DNA from 2 places in the Ensifer sp. GW101-20A05 genome. Region 1 is predicted to be linked to the other one. Evidence: riboswitches for the same ligand, from Rfam matches in the RefSeq annotation. Region 1 holds a riboswitch; the other holds the start of a gene.
The links. A riboswitch is a leader RNA that binds a small molecule or an ion and turns the genes downstream of it on or off. The one in region 1 is predicted to bind cobalamin.
Positions count from the first base shown of each region.

Region 1 (11,984 bases):
TGAAAGAGCAATTGCCGATGGCGCTGATGTCGGCGGCAGGCTCCGTGCTGGGGGCGCTGCTTGCAACCATCGTTCCAGGCGACGTGCTGAAGGCCGTGCTGCCCTTCCTGCTGATCGCCATTGCGCTCTATTTCGGGCTGAAGCCGAACATGGGCGACGTCGACCAGCACCGTCGGATCACGCCCTTCGTCTTCACGCTGACGCTTGTGCCGTTGATCGGCTTTTACGACGGCGTCTTTGGTCCCGGCACCGGCTCCTTCTTCATGCTCGGCTTCGTCACCCTGGCCGGCTTCGGCGTCTTGAAGGCGACAGCGCATACGAAGTTCCTCAACTTCGGCTCCAACGTCGGCGCCTTTGGCGTATTTCTCTTCTTCGGCGCCATCCTCTGGAAGGTCGGCCTGATGATGGGCGTCGGCCAGTTTCTCGGCGCCCAGGTCGGCTCGCGCTATGCCATGGCCAAGGGCGCCAAGATCATCAAGCCGCTGCTGGTCATCGTCTCGATCGCGCTCGCCATCCGGCTGCTGGCAGATCCGACGCATCCGCTCAGAATCTGGCTGGGGCTTTGAGTCCCGGCGCGCATTCCTGGCTCTCTTAGACTGGAACCAGATGCCGCGACTTAAGTGAACGTCACTTGACTGTCACACCAACGTCGGGCGCGCCTGTGGTCGACCAGCATGAGCATTCTTCGCCTGCTGGCCCGGCGCCGTAACCACATATCTGTTTGGGGGTCTTGCATTGCCGAGGACTGCGCGCTTCTGCACGCGCCTTTGCCTCAGCTTCCGCTGCGGCTCTCTGCTTTCGGCTCATCTTCGGCGTGGGAGCCGCCTTTGCTTTGGCTGCCTGCTGGACCGCGGATGCGCTCGCCTTGGTCGTTTGGGCTGGGCCGGTTTCACTGCATGATGCGATTATCAAAAGCGATGCGATAGCAAACGCAACTCTAGCAACGGTCTTCAAGGTACACCCGCGATCTAAACAATGTGGGCATCTATATGCGTGCTTCCAGAAGCCTCATCAAGGCCCCCCGCACAGAGGGCAACCCTAAACGCGGCTGTGCCGCCGCCTCGATTTGCCCACATTGAACGTCTGATGTCGGGGCATGGACAAAGCTGGTATCGCCTTCCTCATGCTCATCTGCGTTCTCGTCGCTCTCGTAATAAGCATTCTGGCGGTTCGGCCGGATTTGGAGAACGCCCCATCGCCCACGCCTGCAATTGTTCCTGCCAACTAGACCAAGTCCGGGAACCAAGGCCTTCGCCGGGTGTTGCTGTAGATCGCACCGACCACCGGGAAAGCCGAATGCGTATAGTCGTGATTGCAATAGTCGCCTCGATCATGAGCATACTTGTTTTCAAGTATGTCGACGGCACGTTCGGCAGCTCCGAGATCGCCGCAACGGCCGAGGAACTCTCGGACCACTAAGAACGATCAGGACAAACCAACGCCGGATCGCTTCCTGGAAACGGAAGGCGACCACCCTGCGCATAGATGTCGGTCATTGGGTGGTCATGGGGCGATCTGGCTTGTCTCAATCTAGGCAATGTGCGGATATGGCGGTGACATCCTCCCTGAGGCCCGACGAGCATTCCCTGTCATCGACACTCGCTGATACAAAATGCGCTAACCAAAACGAAGGTCGAGTGCGCACCCCCTTGAACCTCTAGCCGCTAGAGATTGCAACTTGCAGGAAATACGTCGCGGAAGTCGGGCGAGCCAGAGACTGTCAGACAGGCGCCCGGCCGCAAGCGTCCCCCTGTCGTTGCCCAGAGGTTCCAATGTTCACCACCCTGCCCGCCATCCTGATGCTTATCGTCGGCCTGTTCACGCTGGCGCTGGCAGCGCTGCGCCGCGTTCAATCCGGCCGCTCACCCGTCGTGCTGACCTATGGCGGCGATGCCGAGGGGTTTGCAGGCAAACTCTTTCGCGTGATCGTGGCGGCGCTGGTGGTTCACCTGCTGGCGGTCGCCGCCTTTCCGGAGGCGGTCGGCGCTTCGCTCGGCAGGATCCCAGTGCTCGACCGGCCGCTGCTTCACACCGCCGGCCTTGTACTCATGGCGCTCGGCGGCGGGCTGACGATGCTGTCGCAATGGGCGATGCGCCATTCCTGGAAGATCGGCATCCCTGAGAAACAGGACGCGCCGCTCGTGACCTCAGGCCTCTACGCCTTCTCACGCAACCCGATCTATGTCGGCATGGCCACGGCGCTGATCGGCACGGTGCTGGCAGTCCCGAACGTCGTCTCGGTGGCGCTGGCGCTCTCCGCCTGGATCTCGATCTCCTACCAGATCCGCATGGAGGAAACCCACCTCTCCCGCGCTTTTGGCGAGGCATACAGTGCCTATTGCGGGCGCGTCCGCCGGTGGGTTTGATTTTGACGGACTGGCAGCAACTACGTCACCGGCTTCAGTCGCGACCAAGACCGTCTCTGTGAGCTTTGAACAAAAAATAGGCGACTCCTGAAATTACATAGGCCGACATCATGTTGATCATTAACACTAAAATATAAAACACAGACGCACCCCCATGAGAACATGAAGATCCGAGCAACGATGGGATGATGAAAACGTTACTGCTCAGAAACACTATCGCGAACGGGAAAATACACAATGACCCGACAATAGCGACACCAACAAAAAGGAGAGAATTGAACTTATACGAGAAATATAATGCAACGACAAAACTGAAAAATACTACGATCGATAGGAGCTTATGCGAAATGTAAATTGAGTTCGCGATCCAATAAGATGCACTCACACATGTTTCGAGGCTCAGCCCCTCGATCCCGAGCCGCCTTACGATTGCCTGATCGTCGAACAACGTTAAGTATAAGTAGACAACAATGGTCGCGAAAAGAAAACTGACGGACAAGAATACCGCATAGGGACCAAATGCCTTTCTGAGGCCGACATCGCCGTAATTCATTTTGGAAATACCATTTAGCGCTGAGCAGATACCATCCATTCAGTTACCGCGATTGCCTCTTAAAGTTCAGTGAGCAAATCGCTTCGAAGCAACAAACCGATCATGAAACCTCAAAACACCGCCAGAAGCAGCGCGCCGGCGGCGATGAACACGACGCCCAGCCAGTTCATCAGGTTGAGCTTTTCGCCCAGGAACAAGACGCCGAAGATCGCGACCATGACGATCGAGAGCTTGTCGATGGGCGCCACGCGGGCGGCGTCACCGAGCTTCAGCGCCCGGAAATAGGCAAGCCACGAGGCGCCGGTGGCAAGGCCGGACAGTGCCAGGAACAGCCAGGTGCGGCCCGGGATTTCCGATGGCCGCTGCCACTGCCCTGTTGCCGCCACGATGCCGGCAAGCACAAGCAAGATGACGACGGTGCGGATCAGCGTCGCGAAGTCGGAGTTGATCTGCGCGACCCCGACCTTGGCGAACACAGCCGTCAGGGCAGCGAAGGCTGCCGAAAGCAGCGCCCAGAACTGCCAGCTCTGGCTCATCAGAACTCGACGCCCTGCTGCGCCTTGATGCCGGAGCGGAACGGATGCTTGATCAGCTCCATCTCGGTGACGAGATCGGCAATCTCGATCAGGTCTTCTTTGGCGTTGCGGCCGGTCAGGACCACGTGGGTCATGTGCGGCTTCTCTTCCTTCAGAAAGCGCACGACTTCCGCGACGTCGATATAGTCGTAGCGCAGCGCGATGTTGATCTCGTCGAGCAGCACCATCGAGTTGCGCTCGTCGCGGATCAGCTCCTTGGCCTTCTCCCAGGCCTTTTCCGCCATCGCCACATCGCGGGCGCGGTCCTGCGTTTCCCAGGTGAAGCCCTCGCCGAGCGTGTAGAACTGGCAGACGTCGCCGAAATGCTTTTCGATCAGTTCGCGCTCGCCCGTCGCCATGGCGCCCTTGATGAACTGCACGACGGCGCAGGGCATGCCGTGGGCGATATGGCGGAAGATCATGCCGAAACCGGCGGTCGACTTGCCCTTGCCCTTGCCGGTATTGACGATGATCAGGCCCTTCTCGTCGGTCTTCGTCGCCATGATCTTTTCGCGGGCGGCCTTCTTCTTCGCCATCTTCATGGCGTGGCGGGCATCGTCCTTCTCGGCAACAGGTTCGCCGCTGTTTGTCGTCTCGTCGCTCATGATAACTCCCTCGATTTCCGGTTGGCGGGATGGATGCAAAACCGCAGCTCTGATCCCGCATCTGTTCCTTTTCCGTATTTCACTGAACGCGAAACGGAACCCAAGTCTTTGCTTCCAGGCAATTCCGGACGGAAAACCGTGCCCGGAGCTGCTCTATTCGTTGCCGGCGCGAAGCCGGGTGGCGGCGCCGCTGATGCCACCAAGTTCAAACCGCGCCGAGTTCGAGCGCGGGGTCCAGAGATTGCGGTCGATCGCTTCCAGCAGCCGCTCGGCAAGGTCGGCAAAGGCGGCGGGGTTCTTGTCGCGCAGAAACTCCGCCACCCGCTCGTCGACGACGAAGGCCTGATAGGCGGCCTCGAAGTGATGGTCGCGCACCGCACCCGTGGTCGCGGCAAAGGCGAACATGTAGTCGACGGTGGCGGCGATCTCGAAGGCGCCCTTATAGCCGTGGCGCATGACGCCATCGATCCACTTGGGATTGACGACGCGCGCCCGCACGACGCGGCCGATCTCTTCTTCCAGCGAGCGGATGACCGGCTTTTCCGGCCGGGAATGGTCGTTGTGGTAGATCGCCGGCCTGGTGCCACCGAGATGCTCGGCGGCAGCGCTCATGCCGCCTTCGAACTGGTAATAGTCGTCGCTGTCGAGCAGGTCATGCTCGCGGTTGTCCTGGTTCTGCACCACCGCCTCGATCGAGCGCAGGCGCTCCTCGAAGAGATCGCGCTCGGCCTTGCCCTCCTCGCCGGCGCCATAGGCATAGGCGCCCCAGGTGAGATAGGCCTCGGCGAGATCGGCTCTGCTGTCCCAGCCTTTCTCATCGATCAGCGCCTGCAAGCCGGCGCCGTACGCTCCGGGCTTGGCGCCGAAGATGCGATAGGAGGCGCGGCGCGCGGCCTCGGTGGCGTCAACGCCTTCCGCCTCCAGCCGCCGGGTCTCGGCGCGCATGCGGGCGGCGATCATGTTGTCGGCATCGTCTTCCTCGAGTGCGCCGACGGCGCGGATCGCCTTGTCGAACAGCGCGATCTGGTCCGGGAAGGCATCGCGGAAGAAACCGGAGATGCGCAGCGTCACGTCGACGCGCGGCCGGCCGAGCACCGCGAGCGGCACGATCTCGTAGCCCGTCACCCGCCGCGAGACCACGTCCCAGACGGGCTTGGCGCCGATCAGCGCCAAGGCCTGGGCGATATCGTCGCCGCCGGTGCGCATGTTTGCCGTGCCCCAGGCCGTGAGCCCAAAGGACGACGGCCATTCGCCGTGATCCTGCAGATAGCGGCGGATCAGCAGTTCGGCGGACTTCTTGCCGAGCTCGTAGGCGGCCGGCGTCGGCACCGAGCGGCTGTCGACGGAATAGAAGTTGCGGCCGGTCGGCAGCACGTCCGGCCGGCCTCGTGTCGGCGCTCCAGAGGGACCGGGGGCGACGAAGCGGCCATCGAGGCCGGTGAGAAAGCCGGCCATTTCCGCAGCACCAGAGCCCGTGATCGAGGGCTTGAGGCGGGTTTCGATCTCGTCGAGTACGGCTTGCGTGTTCGTCCAGTCCGCCGGGCAAGGCTGCTCACCCGAGACGAGGCTTGCCGCCAGCAGCTCGATGCGTTCGACCGTGTCGCCGGCAGTGCGCCAGGGGGCGTCGGAGATGTCGGCGAGGATAGCCGGTTTCGGGCCTGTCCACACGTCCGACATCACGCAATCGAGCGGATCGAAGGCGAGTCCCGCATCCGCCGCGATCGCCCGCTGCAGGCTTTGGTCGCCGCCTTCGCCAAGCCCGCGTGGGACGCGCGCCAGAGCCACGGTCAAGTCCGTCAGCAAGCGCCCGTCCGGCGCCACGCCGAAGATATGCAGGCCGTCGCGGATCTGCATTTCCTTGAGGTCGCAGAGATAGGCATCGAGCTTTTCCAGCGCCTTGTCGTCGCTGTCGCCCTTGTCGATACCGGCATCGCTGTCGAGGCCGATGTCGCGCACGAGATCGAGGATCTGGCGGCTCAAGAGCCGGAGCCGTCGCGGATCGCCGCCGGCGGCGTCGTAATATTCATCGACCAGCGCTTCCAGGTCCTTGAGCGGCCCGTAGGATTCAGCGCGCGTCAAGGGCGGCGTCAGATGGTCGATGATGACGGCGCTGGTGCGGCGCTTGGCCTGCGTGCCTTCGCCCGGATCGTTGACGATGAAGGGATAGATATGCGGCAGCGGCCCGAAGATCGCCTCGGGATAACACCTCTCCGACAGCGCCAAGGCCTTGCCCGGCAGCCATTCGAGGTTGCCGTGCTTGCCCATGTGCACGATCGCCTGCGCGCCGAACTGATGGCGCAGGAAGGCATAGAAGGCGAGATAGCCATGCGGCGGCACCAGATCCGGCGAGTGGTAGCTTTCCTTCGGATCGATATTGTAGCCGCGCGCCGGCTGAATGCCGACGATGACCTCGCCGAAGCAGGCGAGCGGCAGCGCGAAGCCGCCGTCGAGGAAGAACGGATCGGCCTCCGGCGCGCCCCAACGGCCGCCAACTTCATCCTGAATCTGTTTCGGAAGCGAATCGAAGAAGCGCTTGTAATCGCTGAGCGAAATTTTTTCGCGGATCTCGCGGTCTCGGCCTGCTGCATTGGTCGGGCCGGCCATCAGGTAACGCATCAGCGCGTCGCCATCCGCCGGCACCGCCCCTACCACATAACCTTCTCGCGCCATGGCGCCGAGCACCTCGACGGTGCCGGCCGGCGTGTCGAGTCCGACGCCATTGCCGAGGCGGCCGTCGCGGTTCGGATAGTTGGCCATGACGATGGCGATCCGCCGCTCGGCGGGCTTCGTGCGACGCAGCTTCGCCCAGTTGACGGCGAGGCTTGCGGAAAAACACACCCGGTCTTCAAGCGGCTCATGGCCGACAATGTTAGCCTCGACTTTCGCATCGTAGATCGACGCCGCCTTGAACGAGACGGCGCGCGCGAGAATGCGGCCGTCGACCTCCGGCAGCGCAACGTTCATCGCCAGATCGCGCGCCATCAGCCCTTGCGGCGATGTCTCCCATTGCGCCCGCGACGAGGCGGAGAAGATCACCTGCAGCACCGGCGCGCCGGTTGATTCCAGTACCGTCGGCTGCCGGTCGGCACCGGGCGAGGAAACGGCAAAACCGGTGGCGTTCATCACCACATCGGGTGCGGCCTCGGAAAAAATCGCCTGCAGCGTGCCGACGGACACGGCATCCTTGAGGCTCGACACGAACACCGGCAGTACCCGAACCCCTTGCGCCGCCAGCGCATCGATCAGCGCCTCCACCGGCCGTGTCTCGCCACTCTGGACCAGCGCGCGGTAGAAGCAGATGGCGATGGTGGGATTTGCGCATGCGGGGGCTCCAGCCCCCACAACACTCAACCAATCCGAAACCCCGATCACGCCCCGCCCCGGCCACCAGATGCCGGCTTTCAGCAAAGGCTTGGCCGGCTGCGGTTTCTCGGCGCCGGAAACCAGCGCCTCGGCATAGTCGAGGAACAGGCCGGCATTGTCGGCGCCGCCCTCGTTGAAATAGGCCCAGAGCCGCTGGCGGTCATCGGCCTCAACCGTAGAAAACGGTTCAAGGCCCGGGTCCGGCTTGTCGTCGCCCGGCAGCACCGCGATCTGGAAACGGTGAGTGACGGCCGCCGCATGCAAGGCTTCGAGCAGATAGCGGAAATAGCTGGCGCCACCGAGCGGCCGGACGACGATCAGCTTCGCATGACGTGCCGTGCGCTCGACATAGGTGTCGACCGACATCGGGTGCATCAGGCTCATCAGGCTGGCAATGCGCAGACTCAGGCCTCCGTCGCGCCGGCCGTGGGCCGCAGCGATCGAGGAAAGCTCGGTGTCGGCGGCCGACAGGAAGAGGATATCGGCCGGCGTTTGCCCAAGGTCGATCGCCTCGTTGCCGTCGGCGATCGTTCCTTTCTGGGCGAGAAGCAGATGCATGATCTTGTCCGTTCGGGCAATTCCGAACGGAAACGCGTGAAGCGGCTTCCGTCCGGAATTGCGTTATTTCAATGCGTTAGATCATTTCATTCAATGAACGATCAGACGAGCGCAGCAATCGCAGCGCGCACCGCCGCCTCGTCCATGTCGTGCAGGCCGATGACGACGAGGCGCGTACCGCGCTTTTCGCCGGCCGCCCAGGCCCGGTCGTAATACTGGTCGATGCGGGCACCGACGGCCTGGATCAGCAGGCGCATCGGCTTGCCGGGCACATCGGCAAAACCCTTGAGGCGCAGCACGTCGTGCTCGGCGATGACGCCCTTGAGGCGATCGATGAAGGCGGCCGGATCGGCGATGGCGCCGAGCTCGACGACGAAGCTGTCGAACTCGTCATGGTCGTGCTCCTCGCCCGTTTCATGCTCCATCTCGTGGTGCGACTTGCGGTTGGCGATATCGCTTTCGGTGCCGACGCCGAGGCCGAGCAGGATGGCGGCGGCCACTTCGCCGTTCTTTGCCTCGATCATGGTCGGCTTGCGGCTGGTGCGCGAGGAAACCTCGTCGCGCACGGCCTTGAGGCCGGACGCGTCGATCAGATCGGTCTTGTTGAGCACGATGAGGTCGGCAGCGGTCAGCTGATCCTCGAACAGTTCCTCGATCGGGCTTTCATGGTCGAGATTGTCGTCCTCGACGCGCAGCGCATCGACCTTGTCATGGTCGTCGGCAAAGCGGCCGGCGGCAACAGCAGCGCTGTCGACCACGGTGACGACGCCATCGACGGTGACTTCGCTGCGGATGTCCGGCCAGTTGAAGGCGGCGATCAGCGGCTGCGGCAGCGCCAGGCCCGAGGTCTCGATGATGATATGGTCCGGGCGGTTTTCGCGTTCGAGCAACTTGGTCATGGTCGGGATGAAATCATCGGCAACGGTGCAGCAGATGCAGCCATTGGTAAGTTCGATGATGTCGTCCTCGCTGCAGGCCTCCGCGCCGCAGCCCTTCAGCACATCACCATCGACGCCGAGATCGCCGAACTCGTTGATGATCAGCGCGATGCGCTTGCCGTCGGCGTTCTGTAAGAGGTTGCGGATCATCGTCGTCTTGCCGGCGCCGAGGAAGCCGGTGATGACGGTCGCCGGGATCTTGCCGTGGCTGGTTCTCGCAGTGGTCATTATTCAACCCTTCATTTTCAGCGGCAAACCGGCCGCGACAAAGTAAACTTCAGCGGATTTCTCCGCAACGATCTGGTGAAGCCGGCCAGCATGGTCGCGAAACTCGCGGGCCATGCGGTTCTCGGGCACAATGCCGAGGCCGACCTCGTTGGAAACAAAGACGAGGCGCGCCCGCGCCTGCGGCAGGAAGGCGGCAAGCGCTGCGAACTCCGCCTCGATGTCGCGCTCCTCAAGCATGAGATTGGTGACCCACAGCGTCAGGCAGTCGATCAAAACGACATGGGTGGGGTCGTCGATGCGCCGCAGAATGCCGACGAGATCAACAGGCTCCTCATGCGTCGTCCAGCCTTCGCCGCGGCGCGTCCTGTGATGGTCGATGCGCGCGCGCATTTCGTCGTCCCAGGCGCGGCCGGTGGCGACATAATGTTTGGTAAGGCCGGACGTTCCGACGAGCTTCTCGGAAAAGCTGGACTTGCCGGAACGGGCGCCGCCGAGGACCAGGACCGGTCCGGCGCTGGGATTGCTCATCGTGACCGCGCCAAGGTCAGCGGCAGATGGCAACAGCCGTGCGACGCGCCGGCGGCGCGTTCGGGAAAGTATCTGAGAGCCAAAACAACCTCCGTGATGGCGTTGGAGACGACACGTCTCCTCGGGCGGAATGCCCATGTCGGGTGGCAGGTCTCCTGGCTCACGGCGTCACGGGCCCCACATCGCCTCGCCCCGAATGGACGAGGTTCCGATGTCAGGACCCGAGCGGCCCGCCTCACCTTCCCGGCGCTTTCCAGTGCCACAGCGAACCTTTGCGCGTCGTCTCCGACGCATGGGTGCTGTGGGCGACATCATGAAAGGCGGACGATTCGTAGAAGAAGAGGCGTCCAACCCGGCTGATCACGATGCCACGCCAGTGGCTTTTCCGGCTCGATTCCGCACTGCCTCGATTGCCCCATGCAACCGGCTGGCAGCTCTGAATTTGAGCCCGATGGCGAACCCTGACCGTTCTACAGTCGCGGGGTCGGCTGCGATAAGGATGCCCGGTTTGGGTCCATCCGTCACATTCCCAATTATTCCCCCCAATCGCCACGACAAGGGGGAACCATCCAACATCCGATGATTAGGAAGCGGGCGCCGCAAAGTCAATCGACGCTTGCGACACCTCCCCGGCCGACTTGCGTCGCGCGACGATTTGTCGAGCGCGAAGCCGCACCGGACATGAGGCGAATGGCAGATCGCGAACGAACATATTTTAGCAATTACAGATGTTGCGTTAAACTGCAGCGCCGCGCGTCCTATGGACGTGCAAAGGTCGCTGAACCATCCCGCAACCGACCCGAGGGGCTTCGTTTATCCGGTAGGCACATGGAACGCAGGCTCGCCGCCGTGATGATTGCCGACGTTTGCGGCTATGGGCTGCTTACCCAGGCCGACGAGGAGGGTACCTGCGCCCGCTTTCAGGCCGACCTGCACGAACTATTCGAACAAAGCATCGAGACGCATCGCGGCCGGCTGATCAAGACCATGGGCGACGGCCTGCTGGTCGAGTTCCACAGCGTCGTCGAGGCAGTCCGATGTGCGGTCGAGGTGCAGCGCGCCAAATCTGATAGTCGCGGTGTGGACACGGGGCGGCTGCAATTCCGCATCGGCATCAATCTTGGCGACGTGATCGTCGAGGGCGACGACATCCACGGCGATGGCGTCATCATCGCCGAGCGCCTGCAGGGCCTGGCCGAACCGGGCGGCATCGTCATCTCGGGCACCGCCTACGACCAGGTCGAGAAGCACCTCGATGTCGGTTTCGTCTTTCTCGGCGAGCAGCGTCTGAAACACGTCGAAAAACCGGTTCGGACCTACCGTCTCTGGCTGGACGAAGCCCACGCCCGCAAGCCGAAGGCCAAAGCGCACCGCGGGAGACGCTGGGCCGCGCTGGCCGCGGCATCTGCCCTGGCATTCGCAGCCGCCGTCGGTGCCGCCTGGTGGCGCCCGTGGCAGCCGCCTGCCGACATCCGTCCGGCTCAGGCCGTGGACTTCAGCCAGGCAGACAAGCCCTCGATCGCCGTGCTTCCCTTTGCCAATGTCAGCGATGACCCCAAGCAGGAATTCTTCGCCAATGGCATGACCGACGGCCTTGTCACCGAACTGGCCCAGATCTCCGGCCTGTTCGTCATCGCGCGCAACTCGACCTTCACCTACAAGGGGAGATCGGTGACAGCCAGGCAGGTGTCGGAAGAGCTCGGTGTCCGATATGTGCTTGAAGGCAGCGTCCAGCGTGCCGGAGAGCAGCTTCGCATCAATGCGCAGCTCATAGATTCCCTTGATGGCGGACACGTCTGGGCCGGAAAGTTCGACGGATCGCTCACCGATGCCTTTGCGCTGCAGGACGAAGTGATGCGCGGCATTGCCGAAGCGCTTGCGTTGCGGCTGGACCCTGACCAGCAGATGGCCTTCGGGCGCAAGGAAACGGCCGTGCCAGCGGCCTTCGATGCGTTCCTGCGCGGCTGGGAGCATCACCGGCGCACCACGCCCGAAGACTTCGCGAAGGCCCTGCCCTACTTCGACCAGGCGATTGCGCTCGATCCCGCCTATGGACGTGCCTATGCCGCCGCAGCCATGGTCTATGCGCGCATTTACCTGTGGCGCTGGCACTATCAGCTGGGCATCACGCGCTTCGAGGCGCGAGCCAAGGCGCGGCAGTTTCTGCGGATGGCGCAGAAACATAAGACGGCACTCGCCTATCAGGCAGCGGCCCTCCTTGCCGAAGTGGACTGGCGGCATGCCGACGCGCTCGCAGACCTCAAGGAAGC
Region 1 is NZ_JBWKZT010000001.1:70,430-82,413, forward strand. It holds gene AC070A_RS00350 (TSUP family transporter) at 1-566, shown strand, start outside; gene AC070A_RS00355 (hypothetical protein) at 1,297-1,419, shown strand; gene AC070A_RS00360 (methyltransferase family protein) at 1,773-2,366, shown strand; gene AC070A_RS00365 (EamA family transporter) at 3,030-3,455, opposite strand; gene cobO (cob(I)yrinic acid a,c-diamide adenosyltransferase) at 3,455-4,099, opposite strand; gene cobN (cobaltochelatase subunit CobN) at 4,253-8,020, opposite strand; gene cobW (cobalamin biosynthesis protein CobW) at 8,122-9,186, opposite strand; gene cobU (bifunctional adenosylcobinamide kinase/adenosylcobinamide-phosphate guanylyltransferase) at 9,190-9,714, opposite strand; cobalamin riboswitch at 10,151-10,299, opposite strand; gene AC070A_RS00390 (adenylate/guanylate cyclase domain-containing protein) at 10,543-11,984, shown strand, end outside.

Region 2 (11,984 bases), on a different contig from region 1:
TTCGACGAGATCATCGAGGAGCAGCATCGCAGCAACAGCGGCGGCGGCGACCACTTCGCCAAGCCTGGCGCCAATGATCGCATCTGGAACTCGCTGGAAAAGCACTGCCTGAAGGCGCCGGCGAATTTTGCCGCCTACTACGGCAATGCCATCATTGCGCTTGTCAGCGAAGCCTGGCTTGGGCCGAATTACCAGATGACGGCGCAGGTGAACCGCGTCAATCCGGGCGGCGCGGCACAATCGGCGCACCGGGACTACCATCTCGGCTTCCAGACCGCCGCGGTGATCGAGCGCTATCCAGCGCATGTCCACAAGCTCTCGCCGGTGCTGACGCTGCAGGGCGCGGTCGCCCATTGCGACATGCCGCTTGAAAGCGGGCCGACCCTGTTCCTGCCCTATAGCCAGACCTATGTGCCGGGTTATCTGGCGCTCAATCGGCCCGAGTTCCGAGCCTATTTCGACGAGCATCATGTCCAGCTTCCGCTCGAGAAGGGCGATGTGGTCTTCTTCAATCCGGCGCTCTTCCACGCCGCCGGCAACAACCGCTCCACCGACATCCGTCGCGTGGCGAACCTGCTGCAGGTGTCCTCGGCCTTTGGCCGGGCGATGGAAACGGTCGATCGGCTGACGATGAGCGCGACGCTCTATCCGGCGTTGAAGGTTTTGCTTGGCGGGGGCAAACTGACCAATGCAGAAGCGGCCAATGCCATCGCGTCCTGCGCCGAGGGCTATTCCTTCCCAACCAATCTCGACCGCGATCCGCCGCTTGGCGGGCTGGCGCCAAAGACCCAGGCGCAGTTGATGCGCGAGGCGCTTGCCGCGGGAGCAAGCGAGCAGGATTTTCGGGCCTCACTCGACGCGCAGGCGAAGCGCAAGCTGAGTTGACGGGTCAGTCTCACAATTGACAGGCTCCCGGCGCATTTCGCTCCTGAGCCGTAGCTGTTTCACATCATCATTTGCGAGGGAGGAACTCGATGAACGGACAGATGCAAGGCAAGATCGCCATCGTCACCGGCGGCACGCAAGGGCTGGGCGCAACGATCGCCGGCCTATTCGCCGAACGCGGTGCGGCAGGCATCGTCATTTGTGGGCGCAACGCCGCCAAGGGGCGGGCGAAGGCCGAGCAAATCGGCAAGGCCAGCGCCGCGAAAGTGGTCTATGTCGAGGCCGATCTTGAAAAGGTGGACGACGCGCGCAAGGTCGTTGCCGCCTGCGATGCGGAATTCGGTCGGGTCGATGCGCTGGTCAATGCCGCCGCCATCACCGATCGCGGCACGATCCTGGACACGACACCGGAACTCTTCGACCGGATGTTCGCCATCAATGTGCGGGCGCCGTTCTTCCTGATGCAGGAGACGGTGAAGGTGATGCGGCGCGAGCGAACGGAAGGCACCATCGTCAATATCGGCTCGATGTCGGCAATGGCCGGGCAGCCCTTCATTGCGGCCTATTGCTCGTCGAAAGGCGCTCTGGAGACGCTGACCAAGAACACTGCCTATGCGCTTCTGCGCAACCGCATCCGCGTCAACGGCCTGAATATCGGCTGGATGGCTTCCGAAGGCGAGGACCGCATCCAGCGCGAATTTCACGGCGCTGCCGCGGATTGGCTCGAAAAGGCGGCCGCCAGCCAACCCTTCGGCAGGCTCGTCGATCCGGCCGAGGTGGCGCGAGCCTGCGCCTACCTGTCTTCGGCGGAATCCGGGCTGATGACCGGATCGGTGATCTGCTTCGACCAATCGGTCTGGGGCGGCTATGACGGTTCGCCCCATCCGGTGGCGCCGCTCTAGATCACGATGATTTTGGGTCGGATCGATCCAAAATCATAAACGTGATCGGTCCTTAGAAGTTAGAGCGGAATGCGGGCGGAAAACTGCGTGCACTTTTCCTCATCCCGCTCTGACGGGCGCTTGTCTTTCGCTAGTGGCTGTGCCCTTATGACGCCGTCAGGTGCCCGCGCAAGCGGGAGAATCGGGAATCCGGTGTCATTCCGGAACGTGCCCAACGCTGTGACGGGGACGGTCGCCTCTACAAGTGCCTTGAATTGATTCAAGGTTTTGCCACTGGATCTTAAATCGATCTGGGAAGGTGAGGCGACCGGTTGAACCGAAGTCAGAAGACCGGCCTGGCGAGATAGACCGAACCCCGCGCGGACGGCGGGAGGTTTTCGCATTGTTGGGGATCGAACGATGCTGACTGAACCGAAGGGCGGCCTTGCGGCTGCCGGTGCCTTCTCGCTGGATGAGCGGGAGGCTGTCTACCGCGCTATCGAAACACGCCGCGACGTGCGCGACGAATTCTTGGCAGAGCCTCTTCCCGACGATCTGGTGAAACGCCTGCTTACGGCGGCGCACAGTGCGCCGTCGGTTGGCTTCATGCAGCCCTGGAATTTCGTACTGGTGCGGGGGGCAGAAACGCGCGAGCGCGTCTGGCAGGCGTTTCGCCGCGCCAATGATGAGGCGGCGCTGATGTTCGAGGCAGAGCAGCAGACCAAATACCGCTCGCTAAAACTCGAAGGCATTCGCAAAGCACCGCTCAGCATTTGCGTCACCTGTGACCGCACGCGCGGCGGCGCCGTCGTTCTCGGCCGCACGCACAATCCGCAGATGGATGTCTATTCGACGGTTTGCGCCGTGCAAAACCTGTGGCTTGCGGCCCGCGCCGAAGGAGTTGGCGTCGGCTGGGTCAGCATCTTTCACGAGGCCGAGATCAAGGCGATCCTCGGCATTCCCGATCATATCGAGATCGTCGCCTGGCTCTGCCTCGGTTATGTCGATCGCCTTTACCAGCAGCCCGAACTGGCGGTGAAGGGATGGCGGCAACGCCTGCCGCTGGAAGAGCTGGTGTTTGAGGAAGGCTGGGGGAACTGCGGCGAGAGTTCCTAAAACCCGTCTCGCAAAAGTGCGCAGCGGTTTTGCGATAACGACGTGCGAAGTATCAAAAACTTAAAGTGCAATGAGCGAATCTAAAAGATCGCGACGCGCTTTAAGGCGGCGCCAGGATCAGTTCTGGACCGGTTGATAGGCCGGTCCCTTCGGGTGCTTCAGGTCGATCGAGGTTTCTTCCTGCGGCAGGAAGGTCGGGCCGACGACGCGCACCTTGTTCTTGGACGGGTCGTAGGGCCGCTCCTCGGCCGGCGCCTTGGCGGTCGTGGTGTCCGCCGGTTTCTTGGTTTCGATCACGACGATGGACGACTGATCGTCGCCGATCTTGGTGCCGGTCGTCTTCGGCGAGGTTGCGGCAGTCTGCGGCATCTGGCAGCCGCACATGCCAGGCTTGCTGATGCCGCGGGTGCGATAGGCAAACGCATTGGGCATTTCGGTATAGGGTAGCCCGGTCACGGCCGAGACCATCTGTTCGCTCTCTTCCGTGTTGATATCGTGGAAGTAGAGTTCCGTTTCGGCGCCAGGGCAGCGCGCCCGGCAGGCCTGTTCGTCACGCGGGAAGTCGGCCGGCGTCGCATCCGAGGAGATCGGAAAGAAGGCGCCGTCGCAGGTGCGCACGCACATGGTCCGCAACGTTCCGCGGTAATAGCCATCCTGCGGCGCATAACTGTCTTCGTTATGCCCGAGCATCGGCCCGTAGGCGTCCTCAGGTGGCAGGTCGGCAATGATGTTGCGGTGCGTTTCGGGCTCTTCGGGCTCGACGCTGGCGAACTCCTCGCTGTCGCTGTAGCAGCCGTTGATTTCAAGCGCGGCAAGGATGCGGCGGCGGCTGTCTTCGCTGCCGCCGGCGACGATCTGCTCGCGCTCCGACTTCAGCATGCGCAGATTGTCTTCCATCTCGGCGATGAGGCTGTCGAGCTCCCCGCAGCTGTCGGGGTCGCCGCCATCGAAGGTGACGACGCTGCCGCCACCGCAGCCCGCGCGGCGGCGGTCGTTCTTCGCCCGGCGCAGCTCGATATTCTGTCGTGAGATGGCGCTGGCATAGTCCCGGGCATCCGCAGTGGTGGCGACCATGTCGGGCAGTTGCGCAAGCCGGGTATTCAGCCGGTCGCACACGGTCGATGCCAGCGAAGGATCGGCACCGACCAGGGCCAGCGGCACAAGCACCGCAGCGACGTGTTTCAAGCGCGGGAACACGGGCGAAGTCTCTTCCTGCTGCCGCATGATGCCGGCCTTCTGATATGGGCGGCTGCCAGCGGCAATTCCTGTTTCACCTCCATCATAGAACTTGTCGGTGATCGTGCAACGACAAGCGGCGGTTTGCGTTAACGGCTCCGGCCGGCCGAGGCACTCAAGCGGCGCGGGCGGTTTCGAGCGACATCGGGCGTTCGAGAACGGTGCCTTCGATGGCGGCAATGGCCTTCATGCGCTGAAGCAGGTCGTTAGTCACTTCCCAGGCGACGGCAACGGCGAAGACCGAGCCGATGCGATGGGGTTCGGCAATGCGCTCGCCCGGGCATCCCATGCGGCGGAACATGCGCTCCAGGAACACGTCGGTGACCGTGACGATGTGGCTGATGCCGGAGGCGAGACCGAGTTCGCCGACACCGCACATCAACTCGGCGGCGGCGATCGTCACCTGATTGGAGGCGCGGTCCTGCGAAATCTCAGGCTCAATGCAGAAGCGGCTCGATTCCCACACCGAGGCGCTGCGGATTTCCGGATTGTCGCCGAGCAGGATCGGGAAGGTATCGTCCAGCATGTTGGGACCGAGCGTCGGCAGCAGCCTCAGCGAGCCACGCAGCCGGCCGTCGGGAGCGTAGGACAGCACGTAGAGCGGGTTCGCCGTGTCGTAGTTGTCGATTTCCCATGCGCCGTCCGTCTGAACGTCCCATTTCAGGAAATCGTGGAAGACCCGCTTGCGCAGCCGGAACATGTCGTCGACGGCCCGCGGGTGCTGTGCTCGGGTCTTTCCGTTCAGGATCCTGATCATCTTTTTCTCCATCCTTGTCTTGGGATGGGCGGATGCTGTCAGGCTGGCGGCGGTCGCGTAACTGTCGGTAGTGACAGTTTAAATCAGCGATATTTCCCACTAGATTTCGAGGGGTTTTGGGAGGGCCTTGGCGCGAGCTGCGTCAAACGGTGGGGATCAGTGCATGGCGGACGGCTTGGGCGACGGCTTGCGTGTTGGAGACGACATTCAGCTTGCGCCTCGCATTGGTCATGAAGAAGCGCACGGTGCGTTCGGAAATGCCGAGGATAGTGGCGATTTCCCAATAGCTCTTGCCGGCGGCGGCCCAGGTCAAAACCTCGGTTTCGCGACCGGTGAGGCGCATGTCACGCGCCGAAAGGCCGCCGGCCATTGCGCCATGTTCCAGCATGGCCGCATGGAAGAGATTCGCGGCGAGCTGGAAATCGCGCAGATGTTGGCGCCGATAGGCCGTCCATTCGTCGGCCGGCATGTTGACGTTGATTGCCAGCAGCGCCGTCCGACCTGCGGGCGATGGCAGCGGCAAGGCAACGCCCTCGGTGGAAATGCCGATTTCCTGCGCGGCCTGGAACAAAGGCTCGCATTCCGGGAACCGATGTCGCGCCATCGTCCATTCCACCGGGCGCACGCCGCCAAGCGCGAGCTTCAGGATCGGATCGATTCGGTGAAGGCCGCGCGAACGGTAGATCTCGGCGGCATAGGCGCCGAAGGTGTGATGCAGGCGGCAGATCTTGAGCTCGTCCGCATAGGGCTCGGCTTCGAGGTACAGGAGATGGGCAATGCGGAACGTGCGGCGCATCAGCGTAAAGAAATGAGCGGGCTCGACACAGCCCCCGCCTTCCAGGATTTCCAGCATGTCGAGGACAGCCTGCTGCTCAGTCATGCCACAACACCGAATCTCGTCCGAAGCCACAGCATGGTTAGAGGTTCACCTTTTGTCCAGCGCAAACTTACCCGTTTGGTGTGTGATGCCAATTTTGCAATTTTCGATTGCCGGTTCTTGCGACCGGATCGCGCGAGCGGGCAGCAGAGGATGATTCCGCTGTGATTCTCGGGCGATAGAGCGTCGCGCTCAACAATTGCGCGACGTCTGGATATGGCATTGGGGGCGCCGGTCTGGCGCCTGATATCTGCGAAGATCGAAGGCGATCTCCGCGGTATCATGTCAGCCCGGATGGCTGGCTTCGACGACCGCGAGGGCCGCCATGTTGACGACACCCCGCGATGTGACCGAAGGCGAAAGGATGTGCGCGGGAAGCGCCGAACCCAGCAGGATCGGACCGACATGCAGGCTGTCGGTCATGGTCTTGACGACGCCGAGCGTGATGTTGGCGGCATCGAGATTGGGGAAGACCAGGAGGTTGGCTTCGCCCGGCAGGCTGCTGTCCGGCATGACGCGTTGGCGCAGCGCTTCCGAGATCGCCGCATCGCCGTGCATTTCGCCGTCGACTTCGAGATCGGGTGCGAGTTCGCGCACGAGCTGAAGCGCCTTGCGCATCTTGGTGGCGCTTTCCGAATCGCGCGAACCGAAGTTCGAATGCGAGACGAGCGCTGCACGCGGGGTGATGCCGAAGCGGCGGATTTCCTGCGCGGCCATGACGGTTGTCTGCGCGATCTCCTCGGCGCTCGGGCAGTAGCTGACATAGGTGTCGGTGAAGAAGGTCGCGCCGCGCTGCGAGATCAGCAGGCTGAGCGCCGAGAAGTCGAGCACGCCTTCACGCTTGCCGATGATCTGCGAAACGTCGCGCATGTGCCTGGAGTACCGGCCTTCGACGCCGCAGATCAGCGCATCGGCTTCGCCGCGCTTGACTGCAAGCGCACCGATCACCGTCGTATTGGTGCGCACGATCGTACGGGCCGCTTCCGGGATGACGCCGAGGCGTCCGACAAGGGCGAAGTAATCCTCGACATAGTCGCGGTAGCGCGGATCGCCTTCGGGGTTCACCACTTCGAAATCGACATCCGGACGGATGCGCAGGCCATAACGGCGCAGGCGCGTCTCGATAATTTGCGGACGCCCGATCAGGATCGGCCGGGCCGTGCTTTCTTCCAGCAGCACCTGGGCGGCGCGCAGCACGCGCTCGTCTTCGCCCTCGGCAAAGATCACGCGGTTTTTCTGGGCGTTCTTCGCGGCGGCAAACACCGGCTTCATGATGAAGCCCGAGCGGAATACGAAGCGGTTCAGCTTGTCGAGATAGGCGTCATAATCCTGGATAGGACGGGTGGCGACGCCGCTTTCCTCGGCCGCCTTGGCGACGGCCGGCGCGATGCGCAGGATGAGACGCTGATCGAAGGGCGAGGGGATCAGGTAGTCGGGGCCGAAGACCGGGGTTTCGCCGGAATAGGCGCGGGCGGCAACGTCGGACGGCTCCTCGCGGGCAAGACCGGCAATGGCGCGGACCGCCGCCATCTTCATTTCTTCGTTGATCGTGCTTGCGCCGCAATCGAGCGCGCCGCGGAAGATGTGCGGGAAGCACAGAACGTTGTTGACCTGGTTCGGGAAGTCCGAGCGGCCGGTGCAGATCATCGCATCCGGGCGGGCGGCACGGGCCTCTTCCGGCATGATTTCCGGCGTCGGGTTGGCAAGCGCCATGATCAGCGGCTTTTCGGCCATCTGCACCAGCAGTTCCGGCTTCAGGACGCCGGCAGCGGAAAGGCCGAGGAAGACGTCTGCGCCGCCGATGCTGTCGGCGAGCACGCGGTTGTCGCTCTCCTGGGCGTAGATGGACTTCCACTCGTCCATCAGCACTTCGCGGCCCTTGTAGACGAGGCCCTCGAGGTCGTGGACCCAGATGTTCTCGCGCTTGGCGCCGAGGATGACGAGCAGATTGAGGCAGGCGAGTGCCGCCGCACCGGCGCCCGACGTCACGATCTTCGCCTTGGCGATATCCTTGCCGGCGAGTTCCAGGCCGTTGAGGATGGCGGCGGCAACGATGATCGCCGTTCCGTGCTGGTCGTCATGGAAGACCGGGATCTGCATCTTTTCACGCAGCTGGCGCTCAACCTCGAAACATTCCGGTGCCTTGATGTCTTCAAGGTTGATGCCGCCGAAGGTCGGCTCCAGCGCCGAGATCACGTCGACCATGCGCTCGATGCTCGAGGCGTCGATCTCGATGTCGAAGACGTCGATGCCGGCGAACTTCTTGAAAAGGACGGCCTTGCCTTCCATCACCGGCTTGGAGGCGAGCGGCCCGATATTGCCGAGACCGAGCACGGCCGTGCCGTTGGAGATGACGGCGACCAGGTTGGCGCGCGCCGTGTAGTCGGCGGCCGTTTCCGGGTTGTCGCGGATGGCGATGCATGGCGCGGCCACGCCGGGCGAATAGGCGAGTGCCAGATCGCGCTGGTTGCCGAGCGGCTTGGTGGGCTGGATTTCGAGCTTTCCCGGGCGCGGGTAACGGTGGAAGAAAAGGGCCTGCTGGTCGATGTCGCCGCTGGCCGGACCGATGTGGGATTTCGTCTTGTCGCCCGTGTTCATGCTCTCACATTCCTCATTCGTGGTCGTGCCTTTTGGCATGAATTCGGAGCGAGGTACAGTTTTGCCGTGCTGATTTCAGCAGCCAGACCGGCGGCAAGGCGCTCATGTCATCTTCCTGAAACACGAGTCTGGTTTTCACGGGGGCAGGAAGCGTAATTAAAGACGAGGCTGGCATGACGGCGCAGCAAGACAAGTCCGTACGAAAGCTCAGGACGTTGTTCATCTCCGACGTCCATCTCGGGTCGAAGGCCGCCAAGACGGACTTCCTGCTCGATTTCCTGCGGCATCACGAAGCGGAGACGATTGTGCTGGTCGGCGACATCGTCGACGGCTGGAGGCTGAAGCGCAGCTGGTACTGGCCGCAGAACTGCAACGACGTCGTCCAGAAGCTTCTGCGCAAGGCCCGCAAGGGCACCCGCATCGTCTATATCCCCGGCAATCACGACGAGTTCCTGCGCGATTTTCCCGGCGTGCACTTCGGCGGCATCGAGGTGGCGCAGCGCTACATGCATGAGGGTGCGGACGGCCGCAACTATCTGGTGCTGCATGGCGACGAATTCGACGTGGTGGTGCGCAATGCCCGTGTGCTCGCCTATCTCGGCGACTGGGCCTATGACACGGCGATCGCCATCAATATCGGCCTGGCCGCCATTCGCCGGCGCCTCGGCATGCCCTATTGGTCGTTCTCCTCCTGGGCCAAGCTCCAGGTGAAGCATGCCGTCAACTTCATCGGCGAGTTCCAGAAGGTGGTTGCCGAGGAAGCCCGTCGCCACGACGCTCAAGGGGTGATCTGCGGCCACATCCACCATGCCGTCATCGAGGACATCGGCGATATCCGCTACATCAATACCGGTGACTGGGTGGAAAGCTGCACGGCGATTGCCGAGCATCACGATGGCACGATGGAACTCATCACCTGGCATCAGATGCGCGGTGGCGCCCTTGAGGGCGACGCCTCTGGTGAAGCCGACAAGCTGCTTGCCCAATTGCTGACCCAGCGCGCAGCCTGAACCTCCAGGGCGACAGACCGGCTCTGTCGCGAAAACTAGGTTATGGCGAGGCATGCCAGGGCTGTGCTAGAGATTGAGCACAGCCATCAGGTCAGCCGATGATTCCCTCCTCAGCGCCCGCATCCGTGGGCCCTCCGCCGCGCCATTTCGCGCTTCGCATAGCCTTGCTCTTTTGCGCGCCGTTGATCGTGAACGGCTTCGCGATGCCGTATTTTCCGATGTGGCTCAGCACGCTCTCGATGAGCGACTTCGAGATCGGCGTCGTGCTGGCGCTGCCGATGTTCGTGCGCGTCATCACCGCGCCGATCGCCGGCGTCATCGCCGACCGCCTCGGCGAGCGGACGATCGTGCTGATCTGGTCTGGCTTCCTGTCGCTCGCAACCGCTCTGGTGTTGTTCTATTTCCGCGACTTCTGGCCGGTGCTGGTCATCTACACGCTGCAATCGGCGGTCTATTCGCCCTATGTGCCGATCGTCGAGGCGATCGCGCTTTCTGGCGTCCGCCGCTGGGGCTTCGACTACGCCCACATGCGGCTCTGGGGCTCGGTCGCCTTCATCGGCGCAACCATGCTCGGTGGCTGGATGGTCGGCATATTCGGCAGCGACATGGTGCTGCCGGCGATGGCGATCGGTTTCGGCCTGACGATTGCCATGGCCTATGCGGCGCCGCGCGTCGGCAAGCCGCGCCGGCCGTCGCCGATCACCGCGCTCACCGAGCCGCCGCCGAAGTCGCTCAAGCAGCTCGACCTGCAGCTGCTCCTGATCGGGGTGACGCTGGTCAATGCCAGCCACGCGATGCTTTTCGCCTTCTCGGCGATCTACTGGCAGCACATCGGCTACAGCGGCACCGAGATCGGCCTGCTCTGGAGCGCGGGCGTGGCCGCCGAAGTGACGATGTTCATCTTCGCCAAGGCGATCAGCCGCCGTTTCAGCGTCTGGGTGATGATCCTGTCGGGCTGTTCGCTCGCCGTGGTGCGCTGGATCATCTTCCCGATGGATCTCGGTTTCAGCGGCTACTTCGTGCTCCAGTGCTTCCACGCCTTCACCTATGCGATCATGCACACCGGCATGCAGCACAAGTTGGTCGAGCGGGTGGTGGAATCCCAGGAAGCGTCCGCCCAGGGGCTCTACTTCTTCTATACCGGCATCTTCACCGCGATCTTGACGTTCCTATCAGGCTACTTCTACGCCTGGTACGGCGTGAACGGCTTCTATTCGATGTCGGTCGTCGCCTTTGCCGGCTGCTGCTTCGCGATTGCCGCCTGGTATCTTCAGCCCCAGAGACGCGGCTCCGGCGGGAAGACGAGCGAAGCCTCGTAGCGCAGGCCCGGTGTGCGGTCTTCGGCGAGCAGCAGCGGCCCGTCGAGATCGACGAAATCGGCGCCCTGGGCAACCAGGATCGCCGGGGCCATCGCTAGCGAACTGCCGACCATGCAGCCGACCATGATCTTGAGGCCGAGGGATACGGCGTCATCACGCATGCGCAACGCCTCGGTGAGGCCGCCGGTCTTGTCGAGCTTGATATTGACCGCGTCATAACGGCCGACGAGCGCGGCAAGGTCCTCGGTCGCGTGCACGCTTTCATCCGCGCAGATCGGCACGGGGCGGGCGATCGTCGCCAGCGCCTCGTCGCGCCCGGCGGGCAGCGGCTGTTCGATCAGGTCGATCCGTTCCTCGGCGCAGATTGCGAAATGATAGGCGAGGGTTTCGGGCGTCCAACCCTCATTGGCATCGAGGATGATGCGGCTCTCGGGCGCGCCCGCCCGCACGGCGCGGATACGCGCGGCATCGTCCGGTGTGCCGACCTTGATCTTGAGGAGTGCGCGGTGGGCATATTTCGCCGCCTGTTCGCGCATGGTGTCTGGCTCGGCGAGCGATAACGTGTAGGCGGTGGTCAGTGCGTCGGGTGAGGCTATGCCCGCAAGCGCATGAACAGGCTTGTTTTTCTGTTTGGCCTCCAGGTCCCACAATGCGCAATCGACGGCATTTCGTGCGGCGCCTGGTTTCATCTGGCGCTGCAGTTCGACACGGGTCAGGCCAGCCTCGATGCGCGGGCGAATGGAAGCGATCTCGGCCAACACTGAATCGATCGTTTCACCGTAGCGGCCGTAGGGCACGCACTCGCCGGAACCGGTGTGGGTGCCGTCACTGATTCGGCAAGTAACGACGCTCGCCGTCGTCTTGGAGCCGCGCGAGATCGTAAAGGTGCCTGCGATCGGGAAATGTTCCACCGCTGCATCGAGAGAAAGTGACATGAAAACGTCTCCGGCCTGCATTCTGAAGGGCTGGTATCGCCACCGGTCGAAGGTTCGGGTGACAGCAACGATACGAGCGGTTATGACGGTGTAAGGATTTACGAATCTTTACGGCGGCGCGCGTTGAGATGCGCAAAGTTCGCTGTAACACTTTAGGCCCGCTGCATAAATTTGTCCTGAGACCGACCCCGATCCAGGGAATTATGCAGTCGAAATTCGGGAAAACAGAAGCCACGTGTCGCAACCTGCCCGCAAGATGACCGCTGATGTCGCGCTGGCCGAAAGTGGTGGCGAGCGAAGCTATGTCTTCACCGGCGTCTGGCGGCATGAAACAGCCGAGGCGATGGCGGCGAAGCTGGACCAGCTCGCG
Region 2 is NZ_JBWKZT010000018.1:18,154-30,137, reverse strand. It holds gene AC070A_RS29460 (phytanoyl-CoA dioxygenase family protein) at 1-885, shown strand, start outside; gene AC070A_RS29455 (SDR family oxidoreductase) at 975-1,787, shown strand; cobalamin riboswitch at 1,929-2,140, shown strand; gene bluB (5,6-dimethylbenzimidazole synthase) at 2,187-2,882, shown strand; gene AC070A_RS29445 (DUF2865 domain-containing protein) at 3,000-4,106, opposite strand; gene AC070A_RS29440 (acyl-homoserine-lactone synthase) at 4,234-4,875, opposite strand; gene AC070A_RS29435 (helix-turn-helix transcriptional regulator) at 5,018-5,755, opposite strand; gene AC070A_RS29430 (NADP-dependent malic enzyme) at 6,038-8,350, opposite strand; gene AC070A_RS29425 (UDP-2,3-diacylglucosamine diphosphatase) at 8,524-9,360, shown strand; gene AC070A_RS29420 (MFS transporter) at 9,459-10,679, shown strand; gene dgcA (N-acetyl-D-Glu racemase DgcA) at 10,631-11,614, opposite strand; gene AC070A_RS29410 (ABC transporter permease) at 11,871-11,984, shown strand, end outside.
Region 2: linked by a shared signal. The riboswitch ahead of bluB (5,6-dimethylbenzimidazole synthase) and the one ahead of cobU (bifunctional adenosylcobinamide kinase/adenosylcobinamide-phosphate guanylyltransferase) in region 1 are both predicted to bind cobalamin.